DNA from 4 places in the Thalassotalea montiporae genome. Region 1 is predicted to be linked to each of the others. Evidence: predicted binding sites of a transcription regulator. Region 1 holds the regulator's gene; each other region holds the start of a gene.
What was found. Region 1 encodes LexA, which represses DNA repair genes until DNA is damaged. Its sites were predicted from a motif close to TACTGTATNNNNATACAGTA; they were not measured.

Region 1 (7,485 bases):
ATAAAGTCGATGCCCTCTATGCATCAATTATCACGGCAGGCACCTATAAAGCTTCGTCTATTAAAGTAGCTGAAGCTGCTAAAGTCATCGAGAACACGCAGCGTGACGTTAACATCGCGTTAATTAACGAGCTATCGGTTATTTTCAATAAGCTTGATATTGATACGTTAGAAGTGTTGGAAGCCGCGGGCACCAAGTGGAACTTTTTACCGTTTCGCCCAGGCTTAGTCGGTGGGCACTGCATTGGGGTTGATCCTTACTACCTAACACACAAAGCGCAATCAGTGGGCTACCACCCTGAAATGATTCTTGCAGGGCGCCGCCTAAATGATGGTATGGCGCACTATGTGGTTTCACAGCTTATCAAAGGTATGTTGAAAAAGCGTATTCAAGTAGAACAGGCTCATGTGTTGGTGATGGGCTTAACCTTCAAAGAGAATTGTCCTGATCTTCGCAATACCAAAGTGATTGATATTGTTGAGGAACTTAAAGAGTACAACGTAAATGTTGATATTGTTGACCCGCTATGTGCTTGTGAAGAAGCGCAAGAAGAATACGGTATTAAGCTTACTGCCGAGCCTAAAAAAGGTGATTATGACGCGGTGATTTTGGCGGTAGCACACGACGAGTTTAAAGCGATGGGGGCTGAGCAAATTCATGCGTTAGGTAAAGCGACACATGTCTTGTATGACTTAAAGTGTGTGCTTCCCAAAGACCAAGTTGATATGCGTCTATAGAGCAGAGTGTATGAATAAGTACGAACAAATATGCCAAGAATTGAAAGCGCAGCCTAAAACTTGGTTAATTACAGGTGTTGCTGGCTTTATCGGTTCTAACCTTTTAGAAGCCTTACTAAAACTAGATCAACGAGTTGTTGGTCTTGATAACTTCGCCACAGGCTATCAAAAAAACCTGGAAGAAGTGAAACAACTCGTTTCATCAGAGCAATGGCAGGCGTTTACGTTTGTAGAGGGCGATATTCGCGATGTTAGCACCTGTTTACAAGTATGCGATGGTGTTGATTATGTTTTACACCAAGCAGCTTTAGGCTCTGTGCCGCGCTCACTGGCAGATCCAATTACCTCTAATGCAGCCAATGTTACAGGCTTCTTGAATATGCTTGAGGCAGCAAAACAAGCAAATGTTACGAGCTTTACTTATGCCGCCAGCAGTTCTACTTATGGTGATCATCCGGCATTGCCTAAAGTTGAAGAGAATATTGGCAGCCCACTTTCCCCTTATGCGGTAACAAAATACGTTAATGAGCTTTACGCGAATGTCTACGCTAGAGCTTATGAATTTAATTGTATTGGTTTACGCTACTTCAATGTGTTTGGTTGCCGGCAAGATCCTGATGGCGCATATGCGGCGGTAATTCCAAAATGGACTGCTGCCATGATTAAAGGCGACACTGTGTTTATCAATGGTGATGGCGAAACCAGCCGTGACTTTTGCTATATCGACAATACCGTACAAATGAATATTCTAGCGGCCACCGCGCCCGCTGAAGCGAAAAACGCGGTATACAATGTTGCACTTGGCGATAGAACGACGCTCAACGAGCTTTATGCATCTATCAAGCATGCCTTATCAGATAATAGTGTTCAGATTGCAACAGAGCCTGAATATCGAGATTTTAGAGCGGGTGATGTTAGACACTCGCAAGCTGATGTTTCTAAAGCAAAGTCAGCACTAGGATACGATCCAAGCCATCGTATTCAACAAGGTATTCTTGAAGCTATGCCTTGGTATTTGGCGAATGTAACCTAGCCTTTTGGGAATATTGCAAGCCAGCATATTCTCTCGCCTAGATCGTGCGTTTTAAATTGGTCTTGCATATCCATACAGTGTGTATATACTTACAGTAATGCTGTATGGATATCAGGAGAGGACCTGTATCGCTATGAAGCCATTAACCGCACGACAATCTCAAATATTTGAGCTTATCAAAGATAAAATTGCTGATACTGGCATGCCACCAACACGAGCTGAAATTGCCGACTTCTTCGGTTTTAAATCAGCTAATGCTGCTGAAGAGCACTTAAAAGCACTAGCAAAGAAAGGCTACATTGAAATGCTGCCAGGTACTTCACGTGGTATCCGGTTAGCCGATGCATTTGTTGAAGAATCTGGTTTACCGTTAATTGGTCAAGTTGCAGCTGGTGAGCCAATATTGGCGCAAGAGCACGTAGAAGATCGTTATCAAATTGATGGCAATTTATTCCAACCGGCTGCAGATTACTTGCTGCGTGTTAACGGCGAGAGTATGAAAGACATCGGTATTATGGACGGTGATTTATTGGCAGTGCATCAAACAACTGATGTTCACAATGGCCAAGTCATTGTCGCGCGGGTAGAAGATGATGTTACTGTGAAGCGCTTTAAACGCGAGGGTAATGTGGTTTATCTGCATGCAGAGAACGAAGAATTCGCACCAATAGAAGTTGATCTAACCAGTCAGCACTTTAACGTTGAAGGTATTGCTGTTGGCGTTATTCGAAATGCAGATTGGATGTAAGATAAAGCATCTCTTTTCAAGGTTTATTTTTTTATCATTAGCTAGACGAATAGATTGATAGTCTTTTGTTTAGTTACCTGACCTATATTTTTCTAATTAAGCCAGCGAATTTCGTTGGCTTTTTTATGTCCAAAAAACCTATCACTACTAAACTTTCTAGTTGACTGCATCCCCTCTCAAGCGCTTGATAGCACATAATTTAATCGACGCGGGGCTCTTTTATTAGAGCTCATACTCTACTGATAAATAAGGAAAAAATAATAAGAATTGATCATAAATCACTAGATCTTGATTAAAAATTGAGTAATTCTAGGTTGTAAAGTGCGCAAACAATAATAACGAATAAAACATAAGAATAAGTGATGTGCGCACAACAACTACATTACAACATACATCACAACACGATCTGCAAAGTAAGCCCACGTCGAAAGTTTTACTATCGACGGCTTTGATGTCTTTGTTATTCAACAGGGTAGAGGAGATGTCGAGTGAAAAGACGTAACCTAGGTTGGCTGTTTTTGGGGAGCATTTTTAGTAGTACGTTGTTTTCCAGCACAGCTTGGGCGGAGATGGAGCTGAACTTAACCAAAGGGGTTACCGCAATCAGCAATGAGGTTTATGACCTTCATATGCTGGTACTGTGGATATGCACCGTAATTGGTATTTTAGTGTTCGGCGCAATGTTTTGGTCGATGGTATTCCATCGCAAATCAAAAGGCGTTAAGCCTGCAACTTTCCATGAAAGTACCAAGGTAGAAATACTTTGGACTGCCATTCCCATTGTTATTCTCATCGCGATGGCAGTGCCTGCCACTAGCACATTGATTGAGATGGAAGATAATGATAACTCAGACATTACCATCTTAGTTACAGGTTCTCAGTGGAAGTGGCATTACAAATATTTTGACCAAGGTATTGAGTTCTATTCGGTGCTTTCGACACCAAGAGAACAATTTGACAATCGCGATGGCAGTGGTCAAACAAAAGGTGAAAACTACCTATTGGAAGTAGACAAACCATTAGTTATTCCCACTAATAAAAAAGTCCGCTTCTTAATTACTTCTGACGATGTTATCCATTCTTGGTGGGTACCTGCTTTCGCAGTTAAGCAAGATGCCAACCCTGGTTTTATCAATGAAGCGTGGACTAGAGTAGACGAGCCTGGTGTCTATCGAGGCCAATGTGCCGAGCTTTGCGGCAAAGATCATGGCTACATGCCAATTGTTGTCGAGGTTAAATCTGAGGCAGACTATGCCACTTGGGTGAGTGAGCAAAAGCAATTGATTGCTGATGCCAAAGCCGCGGAGGCTGCCTCGCTTAACGCCAATGTTTCGATGGATGAGCTAATGCAGCTCGGTGAAACCACATATACCGCCTACTGCGCCGCTTGTCATCAGCCAACAGGCTTGGGTTTACCGCCAGCATTCCCCGCACTTAAAGGCAGTGTTGTTGCAACTGACCCAAATCAAATCGACCAGCATATTGCGATTATCCTCAACGGTAAAAACGCTATGCCAGCCTTTGGTAAACAACTGTCGTTAAAAGAAGTTGCGGCGGTCGTGACCTACGAGCGTAATGCTTGGGGTAACAATACAGGAGAGAGTGTTCAAGCGAGCGACGTCAATGCATTAGCTGGCGGCGAAAGCGCTGCGGCAACTGTCGAGCAAGAATTAGAAACTATGTCGCAAGTAGTAAATGCTGCTACCAGCGAATTAGAAACCTCACAACCGGCAACTGAAGATTTAAGCAAAACCTACACACGTGATGAATTAATGGTGCAGGGTGAGGCGGTTTACATGAAAGCCTGTGTTGCTTGTCATCAGCCAACAGGTGCTGGCTTACCACCAGCTTTCCCTTCATTGATTGGCAGCCCAATGATCCTGGGAGATGTTACTGCGCATATCGATATTGTGTACAACGGTAGTAAGAAAAATCCCGCTATGCAGGCATTTAGCGGTCAGCTCACGAAAACAGAAATCGCCGCTGTGGTGACCTACGAGCGCAATGCTTGGGGCAACAACACGGGCGATGTCGTGCAACCTGCAGACGTTGATGCTGTAAGTGCTAAGTAGTCGTATAGCTAGGGAGGAAAGATTATGACAACTGATGTAATTCATGATGATCACCACCACGGCGACCATCACGATCACAAGATAACAGGTATTAAGCGCTGGCTATATACCACTAACCACAAAGACATAGGCACGCTCTATTTGTGGTTCTCATTTATTATGTTTTTAACTGGCGGCGCTATGGCTATGGTGATTCGCGCCGAGTTATTCCAGCCAGGCTTACAAATTGTAGAGCCAGACTTTTTTAACCAAATGACCACTGTGCATGGTTTGATCATGGTGTTTGGTGCCATCATGCCGGCCTTTACGGGCTTGGCAAACTGGATGATTCCGATGATGATAGGTGCCCCTGATATGGCACTTCCACGTTTGAACAACTGGAGCTTTTGGATATTGCCATTTGCATTCAGTATTTTACTGGCATCCTTCTTTATTGGCGGCGGAGCACCTAACTTCGGTTGGACCTTCTACGCACCGCTATCCACCACTTACAGCAATGGCAGCACGGCATTCTTCGTGTTTGCTGTCCACATTATGGGGATATCCTCCATTATGGGGGCGATTAATATTGTTGTTACAATCATGAATATGCGCGCGCCAGGCATGACTTACATGAAGATGCCGCTGTTTGTTTGGACCTTTTTTATTACTGCTTACTTACTTGTTGCGGTAATGCCGGTGCTCGCGGGTGTTGTCACTATGGTGTTAACTGACACCTATTTCGGCACAAGCTTTTTTGATGCTGCCGGTGGCGGTGATCCGGTCATGTTCCAGCATATTTTCTGGTTCTTTGGTCACCCCGAAGTTTACATTATGATCTTGCCGGCTTTTGGTATTGTCTCAACCACCATTCCAGCGTTTTCTCGCAAGCCGCTCTTTGGCTATAGCTCCATGGTATACGCTACGGCTTCTATCGCGTTCTTATCGTTTATTGTTTGGGCGCACCACATGTTCACAACGGGCATGCCACTCTTTGGTGAGCTTTTCTTTATGTACTGTACGATGCTAATTGCGGTGCCAACTGGGGTTAAAGTCTTTAACTGGGTAGCGACCATGTGGCGCGGCGCAATGACTTTCGAAACCCCCATGTTGTTCTCTATCGCGTTTGTCATTTTATTTACTATTGGCGGATTCTCTGGGCTGATGCTGGCGATGACTCCAGTTGATTTCCAATATCACGACACCTATTTCGTGGTTGCTCACTTCCATTACGTGCTAGTGACTGGCTCGTTATTCTCAATTTTTGCTGCCGCTTACTATTGGTTGCCGAAATGGACGGGGAATATGTACAACGACGCACTGAGTAAATGGCATTTCTGGTGTTCACTGATTTCCGTAAACCTACTGTTTTTCCCTATGCACTTCTTGGGATTAGCCGGTATGCCGCGCCGCATTCCAGATTATGCACTGCAATTTGCTGACTTTAATAAATGGGTCAGTATTGGCGGCTTTGCGTTTGGTTTGTCGCAGTTAATTTTCTTGGCTGTGGTTATCAAGTGTATTCGCGGTGGTGAAAAAGCCGAAGCGAAACCTTGGGACGGTGCTGAAGGGCTCGAGTGGACAGTGCCTTCACCTGCGCCATACCACACCTTTGAAAAGCCGCCGAAAATAGATTAGCAGGAGTCGGTCATGACAAACGCATCACAGCAAAATATTCAAAAAACTGCGAAAAAGCTCGTTTTAGTCGTATTCGCTATGTTTGGTTTTGGATTTGCCATGGTGCCTTTGTATGACGTGTTTTGTGAAATCACCGGACTGAACGGCAAAACCGCTGATACTGCGGCACAAGTCAACGACAAAGGTGTTGACGAGAGCCGACTGGTAACTGTGCAGTTTATTAGCCATCTTGCCAAAGGAATACCTTGGCAATTTGAGCCTATGGTGCGCGAGATTCAAGTGCATCCCGGTGAGATGAAATTAGTGAAATTCTACGCTAAAAACGAATCACAAAGTCCTATTATTGGTCAGGCAGTACCTTCGGTATCGCCCGGTCAAGCGGCGCTTTATTTTCAGAAAATAGAGTGCTTTTGCTTCAATCATCAACCGTTACAAGCAAGTGAAGATGTCGAAATGGCGTTGCAGTTTTATGTTGATCCCGAACTACCAGACGATATTTCAACATTGACCTTGTCTTACACTTTATATGATGTGACAGCAAATGCTGATTCATAAGCGTTAGCCGTACCTGCACCCGCTTAATTGCGAGGTGCAGGCGAGTACGACAGGAAAGATTACGGGGAATAGCGATGACAACAAAAGAATATCAAACTTATTACGTACCCGCGCAAAGCCATTGGCCAATCGTTGGTGCAATTGCCTTATTTTTGATTGCCATAGGTGCTGGGCAATATGTATCAACATTGGCTAGTGGTGAGTCTAGTTGGGGCGGCTGGGTCTTGCTTGCAGGTATGGCTACCTGTATTTACATGGTCTATGGCTGGTTTAGTAATGTGATTGACGAGTCGATGTCGGGTTTATACAGCAACCAACTCGACAACTCGTTTAAACAAGGTATGAGCTGGTTTATTTTTTCCGAAGTGATGTTCTTTGCGGCATTTTTCGGTGCATTGTTTTATGCGCGCATGTTTGCTGTGCCTTGGTTAGACGGAGCAGGCAATAATGCCATGACAGGGGAAGTGCTATGGCCTGAGTTTACCGCTTCTTGGCCATTACTTAAAACGCCAGATGGCACAGAAACAACGGCCATGGGGTGGTATGGCTTGCCACTGATTAACACCATGATCCTGCTAACGTCATCGGTCACTGCACACTTTGCCCATGTCGCGTTAGAACAAGACAAACGCAAACAACTGAAAGTGTGGCTGGGTCTGACAATTCTATTAGGTCTAATTTTCTTATTCCTGCAAGTAGAGGAGTATGCGCACGCCTATTCAG
Region 2 (7,485 bases), on a different contig from region 1:
CTTTTAGTTCGATTTGCTGCGCTTTAAGACTCGCTTGCTGCTTAGCAATTTGACCTAGCAGTTCACTACCAACAACGCCACAACCAACAACAAAAGCATCAATGGTTAAACGATGTGAGAAGAAGTTTTGGTGACACACTTTAAGTGCGTCAGTACATTTACGCTGTTCAATCACCACTGAGATACTGCGCTCAGAAGAGTCTTGCGCAATCGCCACAACATTCACGCGTGCTTGTGCTAATGATGAGAATAATTTAGCCGCCACACCGCGTTGATGGTGCATACCATCACCAACGAGCGAAACAATAGATAAATTACTTTGTAGTTCGATTGGCTCTAATAAACCGTTTAATAGCTCCAGCTCAAACTCTTGCTTTAAACTTTGTTCGGCGCGGAACGTGTCAGCAGTATGAATACAAAAACTGATACAGTATTCGCTTGATGACTGACTAATCATCACCATAGAAATTTGTTCGCGGCTAATCGCTGCAAATACGCGGCTAGCCATACCTACCATGCCTTTCATGCCAGGGCCAGACACGTTAACCATGGTCAGGTTATCTAGGTTAGATATCGCTTTTACTTGCTGCTTGTCGTCAGTTTCATTAGCAATGCGAGTACCCGGTGCTGACGGGTTGCCGGTGTTTTTGATTAGGCAAGGAATGTGAAATTGCGCGATTGGGCCAATAGTTTTTGGGTGCAGCACTTTCGCACCAAAGTAGGAAAGCTCCATTGCTTCTTGGTACGAGAGGTAATCCAATAGTTTTGCGTCTTTAATAATACGCGGGTCAGCATTATAAACACCGTCTACATCTGTCCATATTTCACAGCATTCTGCTTGCGCACAAACGGCTAATACCGCGGCTGAATAGTCAGAGCCATTGCGACCGAGCGTAGTCACTTCAGCTTTGCTATTTACACCGATAAAGCCAGGCATAATGCTAATGCCCGATAGTGAAGGATAAGCAAGACTAAACTTCTCTTTACATAACACGAGATCAGCAACCGCATTCAGCGATACATCATTAGTAGCTAAGAATTGCTCAGGTGCTAAAGCTACGGCCTCTTTTCCATGTGCGGCGATCACTGACGATAAAATAGCAACGCTTAGTCGCTCACCCGTTGAGATGATGCGTGCTCGGACATGATCCGGACAAAACTCAAGTAAATGTGCCCCTTGCATCAAGCGCGTTAATTGATGCTCCCAATCAGTTAACGCTTGCTCGGCATGGTGCTTATCAAAAGAAGGAATGCTAGCACTTAAGTCAGTGATGATGGTTTCAATGGCTTGCTTGAAATGCGATAAATCTTGCTGCATTTTGGCTTCATCGCCAATATTTTCAGCCATAGCAACCAAGTGGTTTGTAACACCTTGTGGCGCAGATACCACAACGGCAACGCTAGACTCTTTTTCTTTGGCAAGAATGATATCGGCAACTGCTTTAAATCGTTCCGCTGATGCCAGTGATGACCCACCAAACTTTAATACCCGCATTTTTTCTTCCTCTAAAAACAAAAAAGCCCGTGACCTTGTTAGGTCACGGGCTTTGTAAAAATCTATTTTATTTACACGTCAGCCAATGACCACCAACCCTCGAGGGTGGTAGTGGTAATAATGGTAATGATGTGGTTTTGAATTTTAAGCATGGGCTTAACATGCCACTGTCATTTTAGAATGTCAACTCTAAAACACTGAATAAAACCCATTAATTATGAATAAACCAATAGCTTTTGTGCATAACTAGGCAAAACAGCTTGATGCCAATTTCTGCAGCCATTTTGTGATGGTTTAACGTTTTTGGTTTTAAGAACACTTATAAAGTGTTGGAGAGAGGCAGATTTTATTTCGCCCTGACGATTTCGCCCGATATAAAGCGGCATCAGCTTCAGCAATTAGCGTCTCATGACTGGTTTGCTCAGAGTTAAATGAAGCAATGCCAATGCTCGCAGAAAAGTAAATCTCTTTGCCATTAAAGACTACGGGAGTTGCAGTGAGCGATTTCTTAATTCGCTCGGCGACTTCAACCGCACCGAACTGCGCAGTTTCCGTTAAAATAACAGCGAACTCTTCGCCACCATAGCGACCTAAAATATCAGCATCGCGCAATAGCGAGTTAACTCTTTGAGCAGCTTCGACAAGAACAAGATCGCCACATTGATGACCATAGTTATCATTAATGGACTTGAAATGATCAAGGTCAAACATCAACAAACTCATGTCACAAGCATAACGCTTGGCACGCGAAAACTCATGAGTAAGTGACTCTTCCCAAAACTTGCGATTGTAAACTTTAGTTAGGCCATCAATTCGAGTCGCTAGCTCTAGCTCTTGCATCGTGGCTTTTAGCATTGACTGGTAATGGCATACATCGGTGACATCTTCAATTAAGATATAAACGCCTGCCAACTGCTGCTGCTCAAGGTAAGGCAAGAACGTACAGTTTTGTGCCATAAACTCGCTGTCTGTGGAGATTGGCCGAGTGTGAGGTAATTCAAATAAGTGGTGTCGTTGCTCCCAACCGCAAAAGCTTGGTGTGCCAAGTTGAATAACGCTATTTAGCTTGCGCTCTAACCAACGTTTAGGTAACTCTGGAAAGACATCAAATATTGATTGCCCAGCAACGTCATTAAAAGGCTTATTAACATGAACAGCGAGGAAGCGGTTCCAATGAACGAGTTTAAAGTTCAGATCGACCAGTAAAACACCAGAATTTAATTGATCAATTATTTGGCTGTCCATCATCCCCTCACTCATTAAAAGTCTGCCAAGATCCTATCAATAACGGTTTTAATGTTATCGATCGCAGCTTCTGGAATTAACAAAATCATTTCACAATTGAACGAGTAGTCGGTCACCTGATAATTAATATTTACCGTTAATGCCGTATCCCAATCAAACGAAAGCTGAGTTAAATGAGCCGATAAGGTACCTTTACTATCTGCTAGTAATTTTGGTGCACTGTATGAAAGCTGATTTTCTATTTGGCTAGCAAATACATTCAAAAAAGTGGTTGTTAAAATTGAGCTAATATCGATTAACTGCTCTTCAACTGACAATTCATCTGGCTCGTAGCCCAGCAAATCACCGATACGATCCGAATCTTTGTGTTGATAGACCAGTAAGGCTTCGCCACGAATCCCCTCATAACCAAAAAAGCCTTGGCTCACAACAGCCATAGATGCTTCGTTAGCAACAAGGTCATCACTCAACTTTTGACCATTGACCAAGGCAATATTAGGCACGGTTAAGTAGACGAAGGAGTCTAAATAGCGAGCGAGCTGATCGCTTGCCTGACCCATGGCAACATTGATCAACTCTTGCAAGCAATCTTGTTGATCTTCAGTTAATTCATACGCCATTACAGAATTCCAAAATCTTGCAAAGTCGAGGCTAAGGTATCGGCATTAATAGGCTTACGCAAAAAAGCCTTTGCACCTAGTTCTAACACTTTATTTTGCATTTCAGGTTGAATATCTGCAGAAATAACAAATACAGGCAGGCTTATATTTTCTTGTTGAAGTGCTTCAAGCACACCGACGCCATCTAATTCAGGCATGGTTAGATCAAGAAACATGACATCAATATTGGCAGTGCGTAACACAGACAATGCTTCAAGACCATTCTTGGCAAGTTGAACATCTACATCCCATTGCGAGGGTAAACTTCTTAGCACTTGTTTTCTCGCGAGATTCGAGTCATCACAAATAAGAACCGACGAACTCATAAAGAGGTACTTCCTTTCGTTATTATTATTTTAATAGTCTAATCTAACGCATATTTTTCAAATTGTTAATGAATATCAACAATATTTGTAAGATTTTTAGACACATGGGAACAGGTAGATAAATAAGGCGAAAAATATAGAGATAAGTAAAGACCTTGCACCAAACCAGTTGGTACAAAAAATTAATTCTGTGGCAAAAAAGCCTTTAAAATGGCAACAGTAGCTTAATTAACAAGAGCGAAATTATCGCTGATATACAATATATCAGTACCATTTTGACAACGTTCGTTGTTAATTTCATGACCTTTCCTCATAAACCCAACCTTACTACTTGTGCATTCTTACCTCTGATTTACTGCTTATGCATTGTTTGATCCAAAAATTTGAAAATAGTTCGTTAAATTTAACGCTCAATTAACAAATAATTTTCATATATAACCGCTTTAGTCGTATAAAAATTACGCATTCATGAAAAAAATACGAAAATATTCGCAGGGGCAGATTATGTGCAAAGAAAAGGCTTATATAGAAAGATATAAAAACAGTTGAAAAAATAAAGCGCTAGGTTACTTAAGCAATTATTACAAAGCAGAGGAAAGCTGATTAGCTTTAACTTCAATGCATCTGGAAAAAGCAGCTCAAACAAATGTTCAAGCGCTAATTATTTATAGAATGCTACTGAAATTAAAAATAGAACTCTCGCTGGTTTTGTTTAAGCCAAGATTTAGCTTGTTCCACATCAGGGCAATGGCTGTTTACAAGCTGCCAGAATTTTGCGGAATGATTAAGATGAACCAGGTGGCAAAGCTCGTGAATAATAACATAGTTAATAACTTCGACAGGGCACAACATTAGTCGGCTATTTAAGCTGACAACGCCTCGACTCGTGCAACTTCCCCAACGGGATTTGTACTTCCTAATCAAAACCTCTTGCGGAAGTAAGTTGGTTATTGATGACCAATATCTGACCCGCTCAGGCAGGTATTTTAACGCCTGTTCTTTGAGCCATTGATCAAGCTGTTTTTCCAACTGAAGTGTTAACTTGCTAGGTGTGCCTTTACTATTTATTTCATCTTCACTTGAAGCAAAATAGCTGCCTGGCAGTTTAAAAGAGAAAGCCTCATCACCAAGGTCAATACTGCTTCTGCGACCCGTTTGCACTGTAATATCGAACTCTTTGCCCATAAATAGCATACGACCACCATCCATAAGCCGATAGCGTGGTAAGCGGTTTTCTGTATTGTGCTGTTGAGAAACTTTTGCCCTAAGCCAGCTTGCTTTACTGGCCACAAATCGCTCAACAAAAGTCTTATCAACAAAGGAGGGAGCACGCACTGTGATAAGCCCGTGCTTAACTTGTAGACCTATTGTTTTGCGTTTGTCACTATAAATCAATTGATATGACAGGCTACCCGAAGATGCAGTTTGTAAGTTTGCAGTCACTAACTTGCTTCTGGAAGCTGTTCTTCATCACTACTATCAGCTTTACTAGTGTTAGTCGCTTTATCTTTTTTACTTACTTTATTTGATGCTTGCTCTTTGTCGCTCGCAGACTGCGCTTCAGTTTTTGGTGCTGGCTTTGGCTTTTTCGCTTGCAGCGCAATGAGCACTTCTTCGCGTCGCTCCGCTAAAAAGATACTAAGGTCTTCAGTTACTTGCTCTGACAATTCGATTGGTGCATCGGTGAGCATCGCAGACAAGTTATCTGCCATATCCAACATTTTGTCGTATTCATCAGCGGCCTTCTTATCCATAAACGTCTGCACCTCCACGCCATCTCTAATTACCACAAACCGACTTTCAACTGCCATGCGTTTCCCTCATTTACCGAACACTGCACTTATATAACGCAGCAAAACATTAGACAATAAACTGTATAGATCGACAGTAACACAATTCCAATTTTTCACCAAACTTTTGTCGCCGTTTGTCGGCTATAGACTCGTGTTACCGGTATTGAATGTAACTATATTTTTCAAAAATCATTATTCACATTTTCAATAAGAGACTATTTATTAATCACTTAGCGACGAACAACCTGTTTTATACGGTAAAGATATTTACAGCCAGTCTCTACTCATTAACAACTTTTCGATGAAAAAACACCACTATTAACTTGTGCTTGGCAATACACCTACAACAGCACTTTAAACAAGCGTGCTAATTGATGCTCAGTAGCACTTTGCACGCCATCTAAATTAAGGAGATTAACAATGAATAGTCCAATCAAAACAACTAAGGTTAAAACTGTCATCACTGGCGTTGTTGCTGGTATATCGTTGGCGCTGGTAAGCGGCAATAGTATGGCAATGGACAAACAAGTAGAGCGCGCATTGATCAAAGTATGTAAATCAGCGGCTAGCAACAAACCCATTCGAATGAAAGTGGCAATGGAGGATTACAATCTATCAACACATGACGTTGCGTTGAAAGTTATGTGTAATGGCGACGATATTATTACTTTTGCGGAAACTCGCGGTGCTTATAAAACCGCCTCTCGCCTGCAAAACAGTATTGGTGGTGTTGAAATTATCGACGTAGCCAAAGCGGATAAAATTAATGTTAACTTTATTGAATAAGTGACTATCTCATGCCTCAGTTCAGAAAACGGTGTGCTCATTACAATCATTCATAAATGAGCACATCATTTCATAAAACTAATCCTTAAGTCACTGCTAGTAACACCTGAGCCGCTCTAGAAATTACTGTTCAGGAAAGTAGCTAATTATGAGATTAACTCGTCAAACAACTCTATCGTCACGATTTCGCCCTGCTCCACTCGACCTTGATCTTGTGGTAACAAAATGAAGCAGTTAGCTTTGGCAATGCTGGTTAAGATGCCAGAGCCTTGTGAGCCTGTACTTGTCACTTCAAGTTGGCCTTCGCTATTTAACTGCCAAACCGCCCGTTGAAAATCCATTCGCCCCTGTGCTTTTCTCAGTGCTGAAGTTGTTACTGCCGGCAGTTTTACGCGCGGTGGCATTTTGGCAGCCATCATTTGGTAAAGTGCAGGCACAACTAGCTGGTAAAAAGTGACCAATGCTGACACTGGATTTCCCGGCAGGCCAAAGAAGGTGCTGTTAGCAAGCTTACCAAAAGCAAACGGTTTGCCTGGCTTCATGGCAATTTTCCAAAAGCCTACTTGGCCTAATTCTTCCAAAATCAGTTTAGTGTAGTCAGCCTCCCCCACGGAAACGCCGCCACTTGAGATGACTACGTCGGCTTGCTGGTTAGCTTGATTAAACGCTGCTCGCAGTTTCTCTTTATCGTCAGCGATAACACCAAAGTCAATCACCTTAACTGGTAGCTTGCTCAACATCGCCGACAAAAAGAAGCGATTACTTTCAAAAATATCCCCTTCCGTTAACACTTCACCTGGCTGTTTTAACTCATCTCCTGTCGCAATCAACGCAATAGTCAGCAGTTTCACAACGGTGACGGAGGCAATACCGATAGAAGCCAAGGTTCCAATATCAGCGCTCGTTAACTGATGTCCTTTGTTCATCAATACTTGCTGCTGCTGAATATCTTCACCTGTCGCTCTAACGTGCTGACCGTACTTCGTTGCTTGTTGCAGCACATGCTGTTCGTCTTGAACCTCGACATTTTCTTGCATTTCAACCGTGTCACAGCCTAAAGGCAATTTAGCACCAGTCATAATGCGAACACATTCACCAGCGCCGACTTGGCCTTGAAAGGGTGCACCCGCAAACGCTTTGCCTACCAACCTTAACCTACTGGTGTGCTCAACACTTGCCTG
Region 3 (7,485 bases), on a different contig from region 1:
GATTAGTCGTTGCAGGCAAACCCAAAAAAGTGGCGATAATTGCCTGTATCAGAAAGATGGTGGTGATATTAAATTCGATGCTCAGAGACGGTGTGATATGGGAAGCGCCAACAGTTAAAAATTAGTTGTTGACGCCATAGTCTCTTGTTAGGTGTTCAGCCAATCTATCGCGGCTTCGCCGCCAACACCCGAGTAATTGGAAAAACACCTAAGTTTATATTTTTAACGACACTTAAAAGGTTAACTGGCAAATGGAAAGTAGAGCGTTGAATTAATCCATTAACGCTAGAGAAAACTCCTTTTTAAGTATGCCTGTGTTTGATATCAAAAATTGCCTGAAAGATTAACAACTTCAATGCAATACGAATGACACCTAACGCTTTAGTTAACCGGCTTGTAATGGTTGGCTTGTGTTTTTGCGTCTTTTGCAAAAACCGAGACAAGCGTTACAAGTCCGATTGAACTACTTGTTAGCTTTACCCTACTAATTTACTTAGATTTAAGCAATGTGGCTTAAATTTAATAATTGCGTCTTTGGCTATTAAAAAAGCATCACAAGGGTTATCAGAGCTTTCTGCATCATCGATACGATAGCCAACCCAAACTTTTTCTATATTTGTATCTTCTCCCATAGCCAACATAGATATTTTGTCTATAAAATTTCTAAGTTCAAGTGAGTTCTTATAATCTGTAATTTCAACTTCGAGATCGAAAATTTCTATATAAGAAAGCTTGTAACTCTCAGGATAATTTAAACCATTTATCTTTTTGTATTTCTCAGGGCCATAGGTACTTAAATCCATCAACCAATCAGGTAAGTCACCGTTATATTTTAAAACTTGTTTATCAGCCCAAGACACAACACTTTCAGCCTTGAGGTATCCCGCATCAAAATAAGATAATAATTTTCTGCAATCTTCGAATAGGTTCATGGTAAAGCTAACGCTTTAGTTAACCGGCTTGTAATGATTGGCTTGTGTTTTTGCGTTTTTTGCAAAAACCGAGACAAGCGTTACAAGTCCGATTGAACTACTTGTTAGGTGTTTAGCACAACTCTCGCGGCTTTGCCGCCAACACCTGAGCGCTTGGAAAAACACCTATGTTTACATTTTTAATGACACTTAAAAGGTTAATTGGCTAATGGAAAGTAGGGCGTTGAATTAATCCATTAGCGCTGAAGAAAACTCCCTTTAAGTAAGCCTGTACTTGATATTACAAATTGCTTGAAAAATTAAAAACTTCAATGCAATACGAATGACACCTAACGCCCCAATCAGGGGCTTTTAATAAGTTGGCTAAAATAACGAACGCAGTGACGGAAGCCAACTGTTAAAAGTCCCTGCCTGCATTGGCTTGTTAGGTTTACATTTCATTGTAGTAATTAGCTAGTGCTTCAGAGAAGTCTTTCTGTAGCGTCCTGACTCTATTTCTGTATTCTTCTACTTGATTATAATTTAAGTAACTTTCATCAAACCACAAAGCATCGCGAAGCTCTTTTTCAGCTTCAGCACAATATATGAACTTTTCACTTGCGTCGTTTGCTTTTAACAGGCTAAGTTTAGAAACTACAGCATGCTTTTGTGTCCAAGAATCTCTTAATTCTCCGTCTCTTATTCTTATCATTTTAAGGTTACGCTCAGGATACTCTTTCACGGGCTCATCATGTGGAAGTTTTTTTGCAGCTGCTGAAACTGGTGAAATTAAGAGGTTCCAAGCAGAGAAATACCCTTCAGCGTCACTAGATATTTGTTCAAGTAATTTAGTTTTGTGCTCTAATTTAAATTGCGCTCTATCTGATTTCCTACTGAATTTAACACCTAAATAAGTAAATATACCTGTTATCAAGGAGCCTAAACCTATTTTAACAGCAGTATCTGCAACATCGATCCAATCCTTCGGCATAATTTCAAATTACTCCTAAATTAAAGTAAACCTAACGCTTAAATAAACGGCTAAAAATGCTTGGCTATACTTGTGAGCGCAGCGAACTAAGCCAAGCGTTTTTAGTCCGATTTGATTTTCTTGTTAGAAGAATTTTCCACTTTATTAACGCCATCAGGATATGCTTCATAAAATGTTTTTTCAGCGTGTTTCATTGCTTTGCCCCATGACGACAAATACATACGATAGATATACTCATAACTTTCAAAAGCTTTGTATGATGAAGAAAAGCCGAGAAATGGAAAAATAAAGATCCATATATCAATTTCAACTAGCTCTCTACTGAGAGCAATAATAGCAAATACAGAAAAGCAAAATGCGACAAATATTGACCATAAAACCAACAATGACATGTGATAGAAAAAGTAAGAAGTCGCAAACCTACCGCTGTCATCATTATTAATATAACTTGTCGAATATCCTTGTTTGTATGCTCTTAACCTAGGTATCGATTTTATTTTGTTTCTATATCTGGGAAATACATTATAAAGAAAAGTTTTACCTAGTTTTAATAGTGCTACTGACATAATACTTGCGAAACAACTTAGCAATAAAATACCAGTTATTGTGTTTTTGAAAAACTCTTCGATTTCCAAACCTACTCCTTTATTCTTCTAACAGTTTATTAGAAGGCAAATTGCGCGCTTTCCACACTCAGCCCCTAACTTTTAGTTTATTAGTATTTACTTTAGCGAATAGTACTTTTCTATACTAGCCAATAACTTAGCAAATACGAAAAAACATATGCTTGTTAAAAGGGAGCAATTTGCGCGCTTTCACCGCGGAAAGAAGGATTCATCATGAACTGTATTTATATACATGTTAAATTTAATAAATTAATTACTGATAGAAGTTGATAGCTTCTTTCGAACTAATGTCCCCATTCGTCTATGATACTGTCGTTTTCATTGCACGAAAAACACTAAATTCTGGCTAGTTTCAAGCTATTACCACTGCTAGCATTTCCTATTGTGCTAATTTATGTTACTAATAACTGTTAATATTTACAGTGTTTGTGTTAAAAGGGCTTAGCTTAGTTGCTTTGCTCGACAAAACATAAGCGTTTTCACGGTGAGCCAGTGAACGAATTTTTCCAACAGTTATCCACTAGCGAGTTATTGCTAATTTCAATACTTGCCTTAGTTATCCTTAATTTTCTAATCAATCTAGTTGGTGTTTTTAGACAGAAAAACCAGAGCGAGCAGCAAGCGTCAGTTGCCCGTATTGAGGCGAATTTAAGCCAGCTGATTCAGCAGTTTCAGCAAGGCTATGTCAATAATCAGCATCAAATTAAAGAGTTGATGGCAGAGACTAAGTTGCAGTTGATGCAACAACATAAACAAAGTGATCAAAATAGCCAGCAGCAGCTCTTTGAGAAGTTTCAGTCGTTAAACCAATTGTTTCGTCAGCAACAGCAGCAGTTGCAAGAGCAGCTTACCTTGATGGCGAAAGTGAACCGTGATGAGCAGGCGCAAAGTATTGAAAAGCTCACCCAATCAACGGATAAAAGGCTGCAAGAAATTAGTGGTCAGGTGGACAAACGCTTAAGTGAAGGCTTTGAAAAAACCACCCAAACCTTTAACGATATTCTTAAACGCTTGGCTTTAATTGACGACGCGCAGAAGAAGATTACGGAGCTTTCCAGCAATGTTGTGAGTTTGCAAGAAGTGTTAGCGGATAAGCGCTCGCGCGGTGCCTTTGGTGAAGTACAATTAAACTCGCTAGTGCGAAATGTATTACCTGAGAGCCAATTTGCCCTGCAACATACCTTATCGAACGGTAAGATTGCCGACTGTATTTTATTTCTGCCAAAACCGACAGGTAATGTGGTGGTGGATTCGAAATTCCCGCTGGAAAGCTACCAAACCATGACCAACCCTGAGCATGAATTGTTGGTGCGTAAAAATGCGGAAAAGCAGTTTAAGCAAGATATTAAAAAGCATATTAACGATATCGCCAGCAAGTATTTAATTGAAAATGAAACCGCTGACGGTGCAGTTATGTTTATTCCTGCTGAAGCGGTTTTCGCGGAAATTCATGCCCACCATGCTGACTTGGTTGAATATGCCAATAAACAACGTGTGTGGTTAGCATCGCCAACTACGCTCATGGCCATTTTAACTACGGCACGAGCGGTGATTAAAGACGAAGCGACTAAACAGCAAGTGCATTTAATTCAAGAGCACTTGGGCATGCTGGCGCAAGACTTTGGCCGCTTCCAAGGGCGTTTTAACAACTTAGCACGCCATATCGACCAAGCGGCAAATGATGTTAAACAAATTCATACCTCGGCAGATAAAATTACCCGTCGCTTTGAAAAAATTGAACAAGTAGACATTGGCCAAGAGACGGAAGCTAATCCGCTACTATCTAAAAATTAACGAGTTTCTGAAAATTAGCGAGGTTCTGAAATTAGTTATCGCTAGGCGATTGAAAAATTTGTACGCGATTTCGGCCAAGTTCTTTGGCTAAGTAAAGCGCTTTGTCTGCGTGCACTAGTACTTCTTTAAGCGAGCTGGCATCTGCATCTCTGCTGGCAATTCCAAAGCTAACGGTACAGTGAAAATGCTGATCACCTACCAATGGAATGTGATGTTGGCTGATGGTAATACGCATTTGCTCAGCAATATTGTTCGCTTCTGACAAGGTTGTGTCTGGCAGTATTATCGCGAATTCTTCACCGCCGATGCGGGCAAGCATATCTTGCTCGCGCTTTTGGGCAGCCATTAACTTTGTGACTTCGGTTAGGCATAAATCGCCAACAAAGTGACCATGCTGATCATTGATACGTTTAAAGTGGTCAATATCCACTAATATGATGGTCAGTGGGCGATTAAGGTGCTTCGTTGATTCAAATAAACTGCTGCCGTGTTCAAAGAAAGCGTGACGGTTTGATAAGCCAGTTAGCGCATCAGTCGTTGCTTGTTTAGTTAGCTTTAATTCATTGGCTTCAATTTCATTAGCAAATATTGTTAGCACTAAAATTACTTCGAGCATGATCACTAAAACAACTGATTGATAAAGAATGTGGTTAAAGCTGTCAGACAAATCAATCAGTGGGGCTGGGTTTATTGTGTTTTCACAGTAAAAGTATAAAGCGAGCGCGATTAAACTTAGGGTAACTTTCTCTGTTTTTTCCCTTAATTCAAACAGTAAAAATACGCCAGTAGGGACGAGGAAAAAATATAAATGAAAGCCTGTTGCGTTGGTAACGTACAAATTAGTACACACCATTAAGTGCAACATTAAGGTGGCAAAAAACCAGATTTTACCGCCGCGAAATGCTTGAAAATAGTTGAACACTAGTGTGACAACATAGGCTAGCGTGAATACGCAGTTGATTAACGCGACCGATATGTTGTCGAGCACAAAGGCGTAGGCAAACGTGTAAAGACCTGAAACTAGGGTGGTGATAATGCCTATCAAATTCATCATCCTGACCTTATTGGTCACTGAAAAGCTTTGATGGGCAATGCCTGTAGTAAGTAGTTTTTGAAACAACATTGTTATAATTATTATGTATTGTTTTTAATTAATCGCTTATGTCTAAATATCGGGCTTTTATATGAAGCGCGAGGTTGTTATTTAACAAAGCTAATTGCTAAGCGCTTATAATCATTTTGGCTATTTTATCGTGTATAAAAAGTGGCGTATTAAAACGCCACATTAACAAATACAACAGTAAGTAAAATAGGGCAAACATAAGCTAAATAATTGCCCCATAAACCAAGCCATTTGTGCTCAGCAATTCTTGCTTGGTCTTTTAACTTGTTACCGCGTTTCCATACCCAGCCAACAACAATAAAGTAAAACAGGCAACTAAGCGGCTGCATAATCGTGGTTAACACTTGGATGATTAAGCCAAATAACACATCAAAAAATGCCACTAAAACCATGCTTGCCATCAGTACAATCGCTGAAATTAACCAGGTTGCTTTACGGCGTGTAAACGATTTTTCTTCTACCAAGTAGGCCACAGGTACTTCGGTAGATGAAATCGTTGATGTGAGTGCGGCAATGGAAAGTAGCGAGAAAAATGCCGCAGCGACCACTAAACCTATGGTGCCCATCGAACTAAAGAGTGTTGGCAGAATTTGGAAAATTAGCTGGCCTTCACCGATCAATTGATCATTGGCAAAAACTTGCTGGCCAGCGTGCTGAGCCACAAATAGCGCTGGAATAATTAATAAGCCAGCTAAAAACGCAATAAAGGTGTCAAGCGCGCCAATAGACAGCACGAGCTTGCCAATATCTTTGTCTTTCGCCATATATGAGCCGTACACCATCATGCCACCAACACCAATTGATAACGAGAAAAAGGCTTGTCCCATAGCCGAAATTACTAAACTTGGGTTCGTTACTTGGCTAAAGTCAGGGATTAAGTACTGCTTTAAGCCCGCCATTGCGCCTTCTTGTTGCAAAATATAAACAATTAAACCAACAAGCATTATTAACAACATAGGCATTAATCGCGCCGACCAACGTTCGATACCGCTATGTACCCCTTGGTGCACAATTAGCGCGCCAAGCACAATAAATATTGGCGTAAATATTACATTGCGAACTGTGCTATCGGTTGCTAACCAAACGGATAAGTCTGTTGTTCCCACAAGTGCTGCAACTGCCGATAACGCATGGGCGAGCATCCAACCGGCAACAATCGTATAGAAACTTAACATCATAATGGCGCCGCACAGGCCAAGTTTGCCAGCAAAACGGCCAAACCTTGGCATTCGCTCGGCACACGCTTCACCAAGCGCACTTACAGGGTTTTTCTGTGTTTGGTTACCAATATAAATTTCGGCATACAGTGCCGGCAGTGCGAGCAATAAGGTTACCACAAGGTAAACGAATAAAAAGGCGCCGCCGCCATTATTGGCTGCATTGGTGGGAAAGCCCCAAATATTGCCTAAACCTATGGCTGAGCCAGCCGCTGCTAAAACAAAACCGATACGGGAATGGAAGGAATCTCTGGTCAAAGTTTACTCAAGGTTATTGTTATTTTTTAATGTAGCGAGCTTACCGATTTCGCGTTAGTTAGTGAAGTGAAAAATACTAGCCTATTACTCGATTGTATATTTAATATCGCCCAGCTATTGGCTTGCTGACAATTAGCCCATATGATCGAAACATTATGATAAAAACCAAGATTAGGGCGCGATATGCTTCAATATAAAATAATTCCTGTGACCCCGTTTCAGCAAAATTGTACGGTATTTTGGTGTGATGAAACCAAGCTGGCAGCAGTTGTTGATCCAGGTGGCGATGTTGAACAAGTCATCGCATTTATCGACGGCCAAGGGCTAACAATGGCAAAAGTGCTGTTAACTCATGCACATATCGACCACGCTGGTGCAACCAAAGCACTTGCAAGCCACTACGGTGTAAATGTGGAAGGTCCACACCAAGAAGATAAATTCTGGATTGATTTGATCCCAATGCAAAAAGAGCGCTTTGGCTTTGCCCATGCCGAGGCCTTTGATACCGATCGCTGGTTAAACCAAGGTGATACCGTTTCATTCGGTAATATTGAGCTGGAAGTGT
Region 4 (7,485 bases), on a different contig from region 1:
AAGCCTCAATATGACTTGGTGTTTTTTTTAATTTCTCTAATAGCCCCTTCTTAAGCAAAGCTACCTTGTTCTGCGCATTTTGAATATTGCCTTTAATTCGCTGCTTTTCAGCTAAATGCATGGCCGCGTATGAAAAGGGCTGATAGCTCGGTGCAAAGTCAATCACCAAGGACAATTGCTCATCGCTTATGCCTGCAAAGTTTTTCGGATTTGCCATGAGCTGTTCAATCACTGCACCTAGCGCTTGTTTATCTTCATAATCTTGCGCATAAACCTCAGGCGCATGTTGGTATAGTTCGTCAAGTAAGGTGAGTTGAGTAACGATGTCGCCATTGTCTAGCGCGTCTTCATATTGTTGTTCGGTAAGGTGGAGATTTGCGGTATCACAACCTGAAAGTACTGCCGTTAACAGCACAGCAGTATAAAGCCTTTTCATAACGTCCCTATCAGCATATTGCAGGCAACACAATTATCCTCTTGCTCAGCTCTCTATATTATTAGCAGAACTTTAGGTTAATGATCTATGCCTATAACTTGGCGCATTGTTAAAACACATGTTGTAAATTACTTACTTAGATGATTCAGCCGAATAGTTAGTTTTATCATTAATATGGATGGCTTAAGTAGTAACTTTCATCAAAGAAGCTATTGAATCATATTGAAATTTCTTACAAAAGTAGAGGAGTTTTTGATGAAAAGTTTGTGTCGAGTTATGTCATGCCTCAGCACAATTGGTGACCATCAGCTGCTATAGCTAATTTAGCGCTGAAAACAAAAAATCCCGCACTGGCGGGATTTTTTAATTATCTCTGAGCTTGTACTATTTCTGAGCTTGGGCTCTACGCTTAAAATAGTGCTTAAATGAAGCTCTGGTAATTGCACACCTATAGTAAGTGTAGTGTGTGCAATAGTTTATTCTGTCTCAGCTTCAGTTTCCGCTTCGGCTTCACTTGGCTTAGATAGGAACATCTCACGTAAACGGCCATCAAGCTCTTGCGCTACTTCAGGGTGCTCTTTTAAGTACTTGGTTGCGTTCGCTTTACCTTGACCAATACGGTCGCCATTGTAGCTATACCAAGCACCAGCTTTTTCTACCATCTTGTTCTGTACGCCAAGATCTAAGATCTCACCTAGGTTATTGATACCTTCACCGTACATAATTTGGAATTCTACTTGCTTGAATGGTGGTGCAATCTTGTTCTTAACAACTTTAACTCGAGTTTCGTTACCGACAATTTCATCACCCGCTTTTACTGCACCAATACGGCGAATATCTAAACGAACTGAAGCGTAGAATTTAAGGGCATTACCACCGGTTGTGGTTTCTGGGTTACCAAACATCACACCAATTTTCATACGAATTTGGTTGATGAAAATCATCATAGTGTTTGACTGCTTCAGGTTACCTGTTAGTTTGCGCATCGCTTGCGATAGCATACGCGCTTGCAAACCAACGTGCGAATCACCCATGTCACCTTCAATTTCTGCTTTTGGTGTCAATGCGGCAACCGAGTCAACCACAATCACGTCAACCGCACCTGAGCGAGTTAGCATGTCACAAATTTCTAATGCTTGCTCACCAGTATCTGGTTGAGAAACAAGTAAATCGTTGATGTTAACACCTAGCTTTTCCGCATAAATTGGGTCAAGTGCGTGCTCAGCATCAACGAATGCACATACTTTACCGTTGCGCTGTGCTTCTGCGATAACTTCTAACGTTAACGTTGTTTTACCACTCGATTCTGGACCGTAAATTTCAACAACACGACCCATTGGTAAGCCGCCTGCACCTAAGGCAATATCTAAGCCTAGTGAACCAGTAGAGATGGTTTCTACATCCATACTACGGTTTTCACCAAGGCGCATAATTGAACCTTTACCGAACTGACGTTCAATTTGACCAAGCGCGGCCGAGAGTGCTTTTTCTTTGTTGTCGTCCATTTATCGCTCCAATAAATACGATAGCGTTAATTTGTTAAGTTGCGCTTAGTATACTGTACGCTCGTACAGTATCAAGTGTAAAATAATATTATTTACCAAATCAAAGCTAAAGCACTGTTAATAATAAACTTATTGTTTCACTCCTTAGTTTGAGTATTTCTTATCCAGTAGTTTTAACCAGTACTTTAGCGAGTAATTCTCTAGTAGGGGAATGCAGGGCTTTATGGCATAATCCACGTCAATTTTATGCTAACAACACTTATCTTTTTATGACCACAGCGCCTGCCGATTTATCTACGCATACGCCTATGATGCGCCAATATCTTAAAATTAAAGCGGAATTTCCCAATATTCTGTTATTTTACCGTATGGGTGATTTCTACGAGCTGTTTTACGACGACGCGAAAAAAGCCGCAGACTTAGTGGACATTTCACTGACCGCACGTGGCAAGTCTGGTGGTAATGCCATTCCCATGGCCGGCGTGCCCTATCATGCAGTCGAAAGCTATTTAGCTAAGCTAGTGCAACTAGGAGAATCGGTCGCGATTTGTGAACAAGTGGGTGATCCTGCAACGAGCAAAGGGCCAGTTGAGCGCAAAGTAGTAAAAATTGTTACGCCTGGCACTGTCAGTGATGAAGCCTTATTGTCCGATCGCCAAGACAACCTAATTGTTGCCATTAGCGAAGTGAAAACTGGTTTTGGTTTGGCCTATTTAGATATGACCAGTGGCCGCTTTGTGGTCAGTGAACCAAACAGCGCAGAGCAATTACAAGCAGAATTACAACGACTATCACCGGCGGAGTTGCTGTACCCAGAAGATTTTAGCGCACCGCAATTACTGGAAGCTCACAAGGGATTACGTCGCCGCCCAGAGTGGGATTACGACCTAGACACCGCCATTAGTATTCTCACTAAGCAATTTCAAACCAAAGAGCTCACTGGCTTTGGCGTGGATGATCTGCCGCGCGGCTTAATGGCGGCCGGTTGCTTGCTGAATTACGTACAAGACAGCCAGCGTACTGCCCTGCCCCATATTCGCGCCATTGTCGCCGAATCATCACAAACTGGGGTAATTTTAGATGCAGCGACGCGTCGTAATTTAGAGCTAACCCATAACTTACAAGGTGGCGTTGAAAGCACCTTAGCCTCAGTGTTGGATAAATCAGCCACGCCTATGGGCTCTCGACTGTTAAAACGCTGGCTGCACTTCCCGCTTCGCGATTTAGCGGTATTAACGGCAAGACAAAACGCTGTGGGTAGTATTATCAACGACGAGTTACATCCAGAGTTTAAAACCGTGCTTAAGCAAATTGGTGATATTGAACGTATTGTTGCCCGTATTGCCCTGCGCTCTGCGCGCCCTCGAGATTTTGCTCGCCTGCGTAACGCGTTAGGTCAATTGCCAGAACTCCAAAGTTTACTAGCAGAATCAAGCACGTCAGATTTAGCGGCGTTAGCGCAGCAAACCCAGCCGATGGGTGAATTGTATGCGCTACTAAGCAGCGCGATTATTGAGAACCCACCAGTGCTTATTCGCGATGGCGGCGTAATTGCTCCCGGCTATCACCAAGAACTAGACACCTTGCGCGATTTAAGCGAAGGAGCAACGAACTTACTGGCAGAAATTGAAACCCGCGAAAAAGAACGCACCGGTATTCAAACGCTAAAAGTGGGTTATAACAAGGTACACGGTTTCTTTATTGAAGTAAGCAAAGCCTCTTCAAATCAAGTGCCTGCGGAATATATTCGTCGTCAAACCCTGAAAAACAACGAGCGCTATATTACCGAAGAGCTTAAAGCTCATGAAGAAACGGTACTGACCGCGCAAAGCCGTTTTCTCGCGCTAGAAAAGCGCCTTTACGACGAGCTATTCGATAAGGTGATGCCTGTACTTGAACAGCTGCAAACTTTAGCGCAAGGTATTGCAGAACTTGACGTACTTAACACTTTTGCTGAGCGCGCAGAAACGCTTAATTACGTAAAGCCTAAGCTAACCAAAGACAAGCGCATTAACATCGAGCAAGGTCGCCATCCTGTGGTAGAGCAAATGACCAATGATGCCTTTATTGCCAACCCCGTTGTGCTTGATAACAGCCGCGAAATGCTGATCATTACCGGCCCGAACATGGGCGGTAAGTCCACCTATATGCGCCAAACCGCACTGATTGTATTGCTAGCGCATATTGGTTGCTTTGTTCCGGCTGACAACGCTGAAATTGGCTTAGTGGATCGCATATTCACTCGTATTGGCGCGTCAGATGATTTAGCCAGTGGCCGCTCGACCTTTATGGTGGAGATGACAGAAACCGCTAATATTTTGCACAACGCCAGTGATCGCAGTTTGATTTTACTCGATGAAATTGGACGAGGTACTAGCACATACGACGGCTTATCACTGGCCTGGGCTGTTGCCGAAATGCTCGCCTTAAACACTAAAGCCTTTACGTTATTTGCCAGCCACTATTTCGAACTGACTTTATTGGCAGAGCAAATCGACACGCTAGCTAATGTCCACTTAGATGCCGTTGAGCACGATGACAACATTATCTTTATGCATGCCGTGCAAGAAGGTGCCGCCAGCAAGAGTTTTGGCCTGCAAGTGGCGCAATTAGCCGGTATTCCAAAACCTGTGATCAGCCGTGCCAAACAGCGTTTAGCGGAATTGGAAACGCAGCAAGCACCAACGGTGGCCACTAAACCGCAAGCATTTGAGCAGTTGCCGTTAATGGATGTTGAACATCCTGTGGTAGAGTCGTTAAAACAGTTAGACGTTGACGAGCTTAGTGCCAAGCAGGCACTTGATTTACTCTATCAATTAAAATCACAGTTATAGTTTTATCTATATCAAAACAGGAGCATCAGTTAGTGAAATTACCCATTCGTATTGCTGCCGAGCAGCAAGTGTCTGATGCCCTAAATATTACTAAACATGAGTTAGAGCGCATTGAAGCTTGGGCGAATTTTGAAACCTTAAAAGCCAATTGGTATGGCGACGAAGCCAATAGCCCAAGCTGCCAGATCACCATAGTGTCGCCTGAGTATTTTGATAAAAAGTTCAGCACTCTGTTACAAACAACAAGTAGCGATGACCCCATAACAGGCTTTCAATTAGACGAGAGTCAAACTGTAGCGTTTAAATTTGCAGAACTCGGCAGTAAACAACTGATAGTGATCAGTACAACTGAACAGCTTCTGATTGATCAATTGTCGAAAATAAGCGACAAAAGCGGTGGCGCTCAAGAGAGCCAAAATAGTAAATGGATAGGCACTGAAAACGCGGTAAAACTCCAGCAAGTGATTCGCCAATGGCTATTGAGCATGGCAAAACATTTTGGCTTAGACTTAATAGATTAACCTGACAGCTAAAATCATTTTTTACATGCTTGTTGCCTATCCAACGCCTTATCTTATTGATTAGCGAGTAGAATAAATTAAGCAGCGAATCTAAGGCCTGTGAAACGTTCAGTATGGTTTACAAAGTGCTCTTATAAATGGCTCAAACAGTCTACTTTTTGATCACCAAATCTCTTTACATCACCACACCTGACCTTATAATCCACGCCGATTTTTAGTAAGAGATTCAAGTCATGCGGTGCTTTATGTGCAGCCTGACAATTTTCATAGCGAGGTAGTGATGAAAAAATTAATCGGTCTAGTAGCATTTACCGCAGTGACGCTAAGCACACAGACATCAGCGGCAAACATTCAATTTGTTGGCAAAGATAAGTCAACAGAAACCAATTTATGCATGCTGGCAGCTGAGCAAGGCTACAACGCTGTTGCAGCAAAATTTGCCCAGAATAAACGCCAATTACATAACACTAAATGTAATGGCGAAACGTTGAAAGACTTCGCTGCGTCATTCAAAGCAAGTGCAAACAAGGTTGAGCACAAGACAGTGATTGTTTCTGGCAACCAATCAATGGAAAGCCAATTGTGTATGAAAGCCGTTAAAGAAGGCGTGCGTGCTGTTGGCCACCGAGTTTCGTCATTGAAATGCAATGGTCAATCTGTTGCTAGCTTTGTTAAGGCAGTAAAACGCTCTTAATCAACAAGCCTATGCTGTAACTCAAACCGAAAGGCACAAGTTCTGCCAATAAAAAAGCTCGTTAAATAACGAGCTTTTGTTTTCCCTTACCATTCTTGTTGACATAGTTCAGGGCAAATTAACTTTGCATTAATGTATTTAACGATACTTGAATTGGTGCAAATTCCTCCGCCGCAATAATCGCCCCTCGGTGCTGAATAACATGCGCTGCTAATAAACTCGCGTAACTTACCGACAAAGTTATGTTGCTGCCAACTAAGCGAGCATAAAGATAACCAGCGTTAAATGAGTCACCCGCCGACGTGGTATCGACAACATTCGCTACAGGTTCAATAGCAATAAACTGGCTTTTTTCGTCCTGAATCACTCGCACGCCATGTTCACCATGCTTAATCACCAGTTCATCAATGGCAAAGTCATTCAGGGACATTGCTACGGAATTAAAGCAATTACCCATCGCTAGTTGTTCGAGATCTTCCACGCCAGCAAATACCGTAGTGCTTACCCTTAACGCACGTTGAAACGCTTGCTGAGCTAGAGCTTTGTCTGGCCATAGTTGAGGGCGAAAGTTGGTATCGAAAACAATTTGTTTGCCAAGAGCAGCCAGTCGCTCAACAAATAGCCAAAAACGCTCGCGATCATTTTTTGCAAGAATCGCAATTGAGATACCAGAAAAATAAAATAAGTCTGTACGCTCAATAAGCTGGCTAAGCTGCTCATCACTGACTAATGCAAAGGTCTCGCGCGCCGCCGCTTGACCTCGCCAATAAGTAAAGCTGCGCTCCCCTGCACTATCAATATCAATTAAATAAGCACCAACAGTTTGCTCAGGGTGACGATAGACGTAATCGGTACTAATCTGCTCCACTTGAAACTGGCTGACCATATTGTCACTTACCGCATCACGGCCGACCGCAGATAGCAGTGATACCTGCGCCAACCCAGTCGCCAAGCGTTGCAAATAAACACTGGTATTATAAACGTCGCCAGCAATACCACGCTGATATTGCTGTGCAGCTAAGGGTGCAAACTCCAACATGCACTCACCAAATACGACTATTTTTTTCATAATTATAATATAAATCGCAAAAACACTTATCATATCACATGACATCATGTATGATAGCAAACAGTCAACAATTTAGTTTAAAATTCAAGCAGCTTACTTTTGACAGGCTGCAATAGGAATTAGAGCAGTAAATGCAGCTAACTGGCACTAAAGATCATTGTTCATTGCCGATAAACGCTGTAAAGTCACTAATGTGCCCTAGTTGAAACAAATTATTAACATTGAAAAGAATAATCGCCGCATGAAGCATTTACACATTGGACAAATTCAAAGTTCACGCAGCTTGACTAATGATTTGGTTGAGTCACTAAGAAGCCAAATTCTAGAAGGTAATCTGGAGCCTGGTACAAAATTGCCAGCTGCTAAAGATATTGAAGAACAAGCGGGTGTTAGTCGCAGTGTAGTGCGTGAAGCGGTTGCCGCGTT

Region 2: the regulator LexA is predicted to act here: its motif matches at 5,596-5,615, upstream of ACSLUR_RS02850 (YebG family protein).
Region 3: the regulator LexA is predicted to act here: its motif matches at 2,934-2,953, upstream of ACSLUR_RS11165 (DNA recombination protein RmuC).
Region 4: the regulator LexA is predicted to act here: its motif matches at 1,993-2,012, upstream of recA (recombinase RecA).

What each region holds. Positions count from the first base shown of each region.
Region 1 covers NZ_JBQRUO010000007.1:143,876-151,360, forward strand. The annotation lists gene tviB (Vi polysaccharide biosynthesis UDP-N-acetylglucosamine C-6 dehydrogenase TviB) at 1-737, shown strand, start outside; gene ACSLUR_RS16980 (NAD-dependent epimerase/dehydratase family protein) at 748-1,770, shown strand; gene lexA (transcriptional repressor LexA) at 1,904-2,518, shown strand; gene coxB (cytochrome c oxidase subunit II) at 3,088-4,590, shown strand; gene ctaD (cytochrome c oxidase subunit I) at 4,615-6,207, shown strand; gene ACSLUR_RS17000 (cytochrome c oxidase assembly protein) at 6,220-6,762, shown strand; gene ACSLUR_RS17005 (cytochrome c oxidase subunit 3) at 6,837-7,485, shown strand, end outside.
Region 2 covers NZ_JBQRUO010000001.1:666,237-673,721, reverse strand. The annotation lists gene thrA (bifunctional aspartate kinase/homoserine dehydrogenase I) at 1-1,495, opposite strand, end outside; gene ACSLUR_RS02870 (GGDEF domain-containing protein) at 1,805-2,755, opposite strand; gene ACSLUR_RS02865 (chemotaxis protein) at 2,755-3,360, opposite strand; gene ACSLUR_RS02860 (response regulator) at 3,360-3,725, opposite strand; gene ACSLUR_RS02855 (M48 family metallopeptidase) at 4,410-5,168, opposite strand; gene ACSLUR_RS02850 (YebG family protein) at 5,168-5,536, opposite strand; gene ACSLUR_RS02845 (DUF3718 domain-containing protein) at 5,939-6,304, shown strand; gene moeA (molybdopterin molybdotransferase MoeA) at 6,451-7,485, opposite strand, start outside.
Region 3 covers NZ_JBQRUO010000003.1:108,927-116,411, reverse strand. The annotation lists gene ACSLUR_RS11185 (IS110 family RNA-guided transposase) at 1-125, shown strand, start outside; gene ACSLUR_RS11180 (hypothetical protein) at 477-932, opposite strand; gene ACSLUR_RS11175 (hypothetical protein) at 1,363-1,902, opposite strand; gene ACSLUR_RS11170 (hypothetical protein) at 2,004-2,537, opposite strand; gene ACSLUR_RS11165 (DNA recombination protein RmuC) at 3,021-4,322, shown strand; gene ACSLUR_RS11160 (GGDEF domain-containing protein) at 4,354-5,445, opposite strand; gene ACSLUR_RS11155 (sodium-dependent transporter) at 5,595-6,920, opposite strand; gene ACSLUR_RS11150 (MBL fold metallo-hydrolase) at 7,104-7,485, shown strand, end outside.
Region 4 covers NZ_JBQRUO010000001.1:347,916-355,400, reverse strand. The annotation lists gene ACSLUR_RS01500 (hypothetical protein) at 1-436, opposite strand, end outside; gene recA (recombinase RecA) at 913-1,941, opposite strand; gene mutS (DNA mismatch repair protein MutS) at 2,211-4,775, shown strand; gene ACSLUR_RS01485 (hypothetical protein) at 4,808-5,296, shown strand; gene ACSLUR_RS01480 (hypothetical protein) at 5,577-5,990, shown strand; gene ACSLUR_RS01475 (sugar kinase) at 6,109-7,059, opposite strand; gene ACSLUR_RS01470 (FadR/GntR family transcriptional regulator) at 7,301-7,485, shown strand, end outside.